One region of the Paenibacillus lacisediminis genome, then DNA from elsewhere that is predicted to be linked to it. Evidence: riboswitches for the same ligand, from Rfam matches in the RefSeq annotation. Region 1 holds a riboswitch; the other holds the start of a gene.
What was found. A riboswitch is a leader RNA that binds a small molecule or an ion and turns the genes downstream of it on or off. The one in region 1 is predicted to bind cyclic di-GMP.

Region 1 (3,123 bases):
GCCGTCCGCTTCGCAATGTTTGTGTATAACTGATCCAAATCCATAAGTTCAACTCCGTTCATTTCCCCTTGAGTATTCATAGATGCTAAGTAAGCGTCCGTTCTTTATTTCATCCCGTACAGCTCGTCCAGAAGCACAAAGGAATAACCCCGCCGCTTCAACTGGTCGATCACTTCCGGCAAAGCCTCCAGTGTATGGATACCGTCAAGCATATGCAGCAAAATAACGCTGCCGTTGGTCGTCTGATGCAGCACCCCGTTTAAAATGTACTGAGCGTCATGGTCGGAATTCCAGTCCAGGGTAGTCACATCGTACAAAGCGATCGTCTTATACCCCGTGGCCGCGATCACCTTGGCCGTTTCTTTGTTGATCTCCCCGGTTGGAGGTCTGAACAACATCGCCGGCTGCTGTTGAATCGCCTCGGTGATGACGCGGTGCGCCTTGACCACTTCCTCCTGCAGCTCATCGGGCGGTATTTGCGTAATTACGGGATGAGTGTAGGTATGATTGGCGACAAGATGGCCTTCTTCAACAATCGCTCGAGCCAGGTTCGGGTTGTTCTCCACGCCGTTCGCCCGCAGAAAAAAGGTCGCTTTAACGTCATGATCCGACAGAACTTTCAACAGACGGGTGACGGTCAAATCACTGCCCCAATCGTCAAAGGTCAGGGCAACGACCTTTTTGCCGTGCGAGTTCCATTTGGCGATATCTTTGGCGTTATAAATCAGATTATAGTCCGCCTGCTTGTAATCGGGGTTGATCCGGGCGGCATCGTATCCCGAAATCTGCTCCAGCGGCTTCCGCTCCCCTCCGTCTTGCACCAGCTTTGCGAGCGGCACCAGCTTATAGCTCACTTCGTTCGCCGCATCCGCAATATAGGAAATGGAGGATACCACCTCGGGATTCACGTCCGTATTTAGCGCAATAATGCCGCCGCGGCTAATGTACTTCCGTATGTAATCGCCGATTTCCTTGGCGCTTTGCATGTCGCTGTCTTTCGGGTTAATGTTGTAGGAAACGACAGCCTGCAGTCCGGTTTGCGCCGCCACCAGGCGGACATCGTCGCTTATGCGGGCCCCCCGGGTCCGGACAAACTGCGGCGTCTTACCTGTAGCGTCAGCAATCAATCCGTTGGTACGGTTGATTTCTTTATAGATTTCTTCATAGCTTAAGGTCGTTAAGTCGGCGCGCGTCAACGTATTGTTTTCCACCTCGTGACCACGGCTGACCAATTCCTTGACGAGATCAGGCTCCTCGGCCACCCGCATGCCCGGGACAAAAAACGTCGCCTTGATTTGGTACTTGTCCAGCTCATCCAGCAAACGCATGATCGTCTCGCGATCGCCCAACCCGTCAAACGTTAGGGAAAGTTCTTTTTTGGCTGTGTATACAAAAGACAAAGCTTTGCTCGGTTCTCCGGTATACCGGGTAATTGGCTGCTGCTGTGATGAAACGGTCTGAACACCGGAAAGGGAAGAAGTCCCATCCCCGTTGTCCGCCTGCGGATTGGCCCGGCTGCAGCCGGCCACCCAAAACGCAAGCAGGGCTATGGCGATACCGATCCGTACGGCACGGGCCCCTTGTCCTCCAAGCGATATCATGAGTTCACCTTCTTCTTGAAAGTTAATTTTTACCAATCAAAACACTGAAAATAAAAAAACCGCCATTCCTGCATGGCGGCCGGACAATCATAGCGCTGCTTGCACGCTTTAGACTCCAAACTTTGCGTCCTATCCTTTCGAATAGTTTGCCTTTAACTTCGTTTCATTTAATTATTTAAATTTATTATAATCGACTCCCGCTGGAAATCAATCCATTGTTTATGAAAAAAAGCGGATTCACAAAAAAATATTCGGGATTTTAGCCCCAGCTCCTTCCATGTCCAATTTCCTAAAAATAGAGCTAAAAAACAAGGGTGCCTGCTCCTTTCGGAGCGGACACCCTTGTTGGCCGAGATAATCCCGTTATTCGGTACCAAGGAAAATGTAGCGGGCCAGTACAAGAACCACCAGCACCCACATCAGCCAATGAATTTTGACTTTGTTTTTGCTGAACAGATTGTTGAATCCGCCCAGAATGACATAAGAGACTAAACCGGCGGCGATCCCGTTGGCGATGCTTCCGGTAAAAGGCATCAATACGATCGTCAAAAACGCCGGGAATGCATGCAAGAACTCATCCCACTCGATCGATTTGACCTGGCCGATCATCAGCACGCCGACGATAATCAGCGCCGGAGCCGTTGCCGCACTGGGCACAACACCGGCTAGCGGAGCGATGAACAGCGCCAGGAGGAACAAAATCCCCGTCGTTACCGAAGTGAGCCCGGTGCGTCCGCCTTCGGCCACACCAGCGGTGCTCTCTACATAGGAAGTGATCGTGCTGGTGCCAAGAAACGCGCCCGCGCTGACGCCAACCGCATCCACCAGCATCGCCTTGCCGATTTTTTTCTCGCCTTCTTCTTTGTTTTTCATCAAGCCGGCGCGGGTGGCCGTGCCGACCAAAGTGCCGAACGTATCAAACAATTCAACGAACGTGAATACAAAAACAATTTCAAACAGTCCCAGATGCAAAGCCGCGCCCAAATCGAGCTGGCCTACCGCAAGGTTGTCGAAAGCGGGCAGCCAGCTGGCGCCGGAAAGTCCGGAAACGTTGGTGACGCCCATCGGAATGCCGATTATGGTCGTGGCGATAATCCCGATCAACAGCGCTCCTTTGACCCGCAGCGACATCAAAATGGCAATCAAAATCAAGCCGATCAACGTTAATTGGACATCGGGGCTATGGACGAAATCGCCCAGCGTGAAGTTGATGCTGCTGCCGGGAACCGTGGCGGACGTGTCCGTTACCCCCGACAGATTGGCGCCGATCAGGTTGCTCATCTTCAAACCGAGGCTGGCCACAAACAGGCCGATGCCAACCGTGATGGCCGCCTTAATGCTCTGCGGCACGGCGACCAGCAGCAGCTGGCGCACCTTCGTCACCGTCAGAATCAGAAAAATGATACCGGAAATAAATACCGCGCCAAGCGCCGCCTGCCAAGTGATAGCCCCACCCGAGCTAAGCACCACGGTCATGAAGTAGGCGTTCAGCCCCATGCCCGGTGCCAGCGCGATCGGGATG
Region 2 (3,123 bases), on a different contig from region 1:
GTGACAAAAACGATATGTATCTCCGGTTTCGATTCCAAAATCCGTGCCGCCAATTCAATGCCGTTGATTTCCGGCAGGCTGATGTCCAAAAACAGCACATCCACACGCTCCCGGAGAATTTCGCTCATCCCCTTGACGGGGTCGGTAAATTTCCCGATAATCTCCACGTCGGCCAGCTTCATCAGCAGCCGCTCCATATAATTCAAGGCCAGCCGTTCATCATCCACAAGTATTACTCTCATTAGAGCCAGACTCCCCCGCTTGGATACTCTTCCCTTCAATAAGAAGATAGCATATCCCACCCAAACAAAGAAGCCTTGAACAAACGTTCAAGGCTCTTTTTTCTATTCGGCTGTTCATGATTTGGCTTAGTAATACTTGTCCGCCTTATATTTAGAGGCGTCCTTGATCATAGTAAACGCGGTCGTTGTCCCCTTCCAGCCGGCATCGGCCGTCGTGTCGATGACCACCCAGCGTCCGTTCACAAAAACTTCATTCCAGGCGTGATACGTCTTCACATAATCGGAAGATCCCATCGCCAGCTTGGCCGGAACCCCAACACTGCGCAGCATCCCCGCAAACAGAGAGGAGAAGCCATAGCAGATGTCTTTCTTGACAGTCAAAGTGCGTTCGATATCCGGCAAATAATCCGAAGAAGCGGTGAACGCCAGACTGTCGTCATATTTGATATTGCTAATCATGTAATTATAAATAGCCTTCACCTTGTCTTCATCGGTAGCCGCGTCTTTCGTCAGCTCCGCCGCCTTCTTCACCGCCAAGCCGTCTATATCCCAATTCACATTTTGCGTCGAATTCAGATAAACCGGCGTCTCATCCTGCAAGCTGAGCTTCACCGTATCCTTGTGCACAAGGCGGTACGTGGTCCCTTTAATCTGTTCCAACAGGCTTATCGTGTAATCCCCGTTGCCCATTTGCAGCGGAAACGTCTCCTCTTTGGCACCGTACGTCAGATTATAGGTATACTTGTTTTTTCCGTTCTCGATCAACAGCTTGGTCTTGATTTTCGGCTTCACGTCGTAATGGATGCTGATCGCTCCCATGGACAGGTTGTCCTTACCCAGCCAGCCCTCAAGTTCGGCTCCCCGCACCTCCGCTCCGCCAAATCCGGCAAACAAGAGTACAAGGGCTATCGTTACAAACTTCAATTTACGCATAAAAAATAAAACCCCCTTCGGTAACTGGCTGCCAGCAAAAAAATACAGGCCCTGTAGCTTTGCGTCCCTGCCTTTCGACAGGTTTGCCATTTTCGTGTAAAGTTTTATATCTTTCTTTATCTCTATCGGAAGCACAGGCGTCATTTGTTAGCCCTATAAGACAAAAAAATCTAAAATTTTTATATTTTTTGTGCGACATTTTGTGAAAAGTAAAAATAATAAAAAAGTACCATCATCACCACCAAAGCGGCGAGAATGAGATAGATATTACTGTACGCGCCGGAATTTACAAACGGGTTTAGCGGGTTCCAACGCACGCTTCCGCCTTGATCCACAGCCTTGCTGTAGACGCTGGCCGCCACCGCGCCGGAAAGAAAGTTCGACATCGACAGCAGCCCCATGCCGACCCCGGTCTGTTCCTTGGTCAGCGTCCGCGAAATCGTGCCTGTCAAGGCGATTTGCATAAACATCTGACCGACGTTGCCAAAGATTAATAATACGGCAATCATAGGGACCGCCGCTCCCGCGAAGATCGAGATCAGAGTAAAGCAAACCAGCAGCAACATGGACGCGGTGCAAAACACAAACGGGTTGCCCTTGGCATCCGCCAGCTTGCCTCCAGTTCTGCCCAGAACAGCCGACACCGCCGCCCCCGGAACCATAGCGAAGCCAATCCAGCCCGAGTCCAGCCCGTTGACATCCGCCAACAGCTGCGGAGACAGGAACGGGAGTGCATAACCAATCCCCATCGCCAGTATGGACATGAGCAGCCCCAGGGAATAACTTCTGTTGCGGAAAAGCTGCGGATCGACGAACGGATGAGCCGCCGTCCGATTGCGGATGGCAAACAGCAAGAATAAGAGCAAACTGCCCAGATAAAACATCATTCGGCCATAAGTAACGCCCAGCAGCAGCAAGGCTACCGCGCCGCCCAGCAGACCGGCCCCCAGCCAATCGACTCTGGCGTATTTGGGCGCCTGCTCGCTTAAATAACGGCGGTAAAACGGCAAGGTAACAAGCATCAGCATCGGAATGCAAAACAGCCAACGCCAATCGACCAGACTGACGATCAACGCCGAAACGACCGGTCCGATCGCCCCCCCGACAGCCAGTCCGGTTGCCGTGATTCCGAGCGCGTACCCGCGGCGTTCGGGCGGAAAGTGGCGGACAGGAATGATCATCGCCGCCGCCGGAATGACCGCCGCTCCCGCCGCCTGCAAAACCCGCCCGGCCAGCACCATCCAAAACGCCTGGGCGGCAAGCCCGGCGAGCGAGCCCAGACAAAACACGGCCAAACCAAATGTGATTAAATTTTTGAACTTGAATACGTCGGCCAATTTCCCGTAGATGACCGATCCGATCGCATAGATCAGCATATAAATAGTGGCTACCCAGCTGACCTGCGCCACGGATAATTGGAACTCGCTTTTAATTTCCGGCAGGACGATATTAAACATCGTGGCGCTCATCGACGAAAGCACCATCGTAAATGCCAAAATACGAATCAGCTTTTCGGCCGATTCTCCCTCTGTCTGCTTTCTCATAACAAATCATGCCTCCTCAAAAACCTTTGCTATGAGTTATTTTATAATTGCATATTGATAATTAAAAATATATATTTAATTATAAAATCATATACTACAGTATATTAATGAAAAGGAATGACTAGTATGGAACTGCTGCAGCTGCAATATTTTCAGACGGTCGCCCGCTTGGAGCATATGACGAAAGCCGCGCAGGAGCTTCACATCGCCCAGCCCGCGCTGAGCAAAACGATCGCCCGGCTGGAACAAGATTTGGGCGTGCCGCTGTTTGACCGGCAGAACCGGCAAATCCGGCTCAACCACTTCGGCAGGACGTTTTTGAAGAAAGTGGAAATCGCACTGAACGTACTTGAGGAAGGACGCAAGGAAGTCGCCGATCTGGCGGGGACGGAGCGGGGGAGCAT

Region 2: another riboswitch for cyclic di-GMP. It lies ahead of ACLD72_RS02850 (transglutaminase-like domain-containing protein); the one in region 1 lies ahead of ACLD72_RS17905 (polysaccharide deacetylase family protein).

The regions. Positions count from the first base shown of each region.
Region 1 covers NZ_JBKIAX020000008.1:313,278-316,400, reverse strand. The annotation lists gene ACLD72_RS17910 (nucleotide sugar dehydrogenase) at 1-44, opposite strand, end outside; gene ACLD72_RS17905 (polysaccharide deacetylase family protein) at 105-1,601, opposite strand; cyclic di-GMP riboswitch class I at 1,673-1,762, opposite strand; gene ACLD72_RS17900 (NCS2 family permease) at 1,965-3,123, opposite strand, start outside.
Region 2 covers NZ_JBKIAX020000001.1:658,620-661,742, reverse strand. The annotation lists gene ACLD72_RS02855 (response regulator) at 1-242, opposite strand, end outside; gene ACLD72_RS02850 (transglutaminase-like domain-containing protein) at 369-1,175, opposite strand; cyclic di-GMP riboswitch class I at 1,192-1,273, opposite strand; gene ACLD72_RS02845 (MFS transporter) at 1,355-2,719, opposite strand; gene ACLD72_RS02840 (LysR family transcriptional regulator) at 2,846-3,123, shown strand, end outside.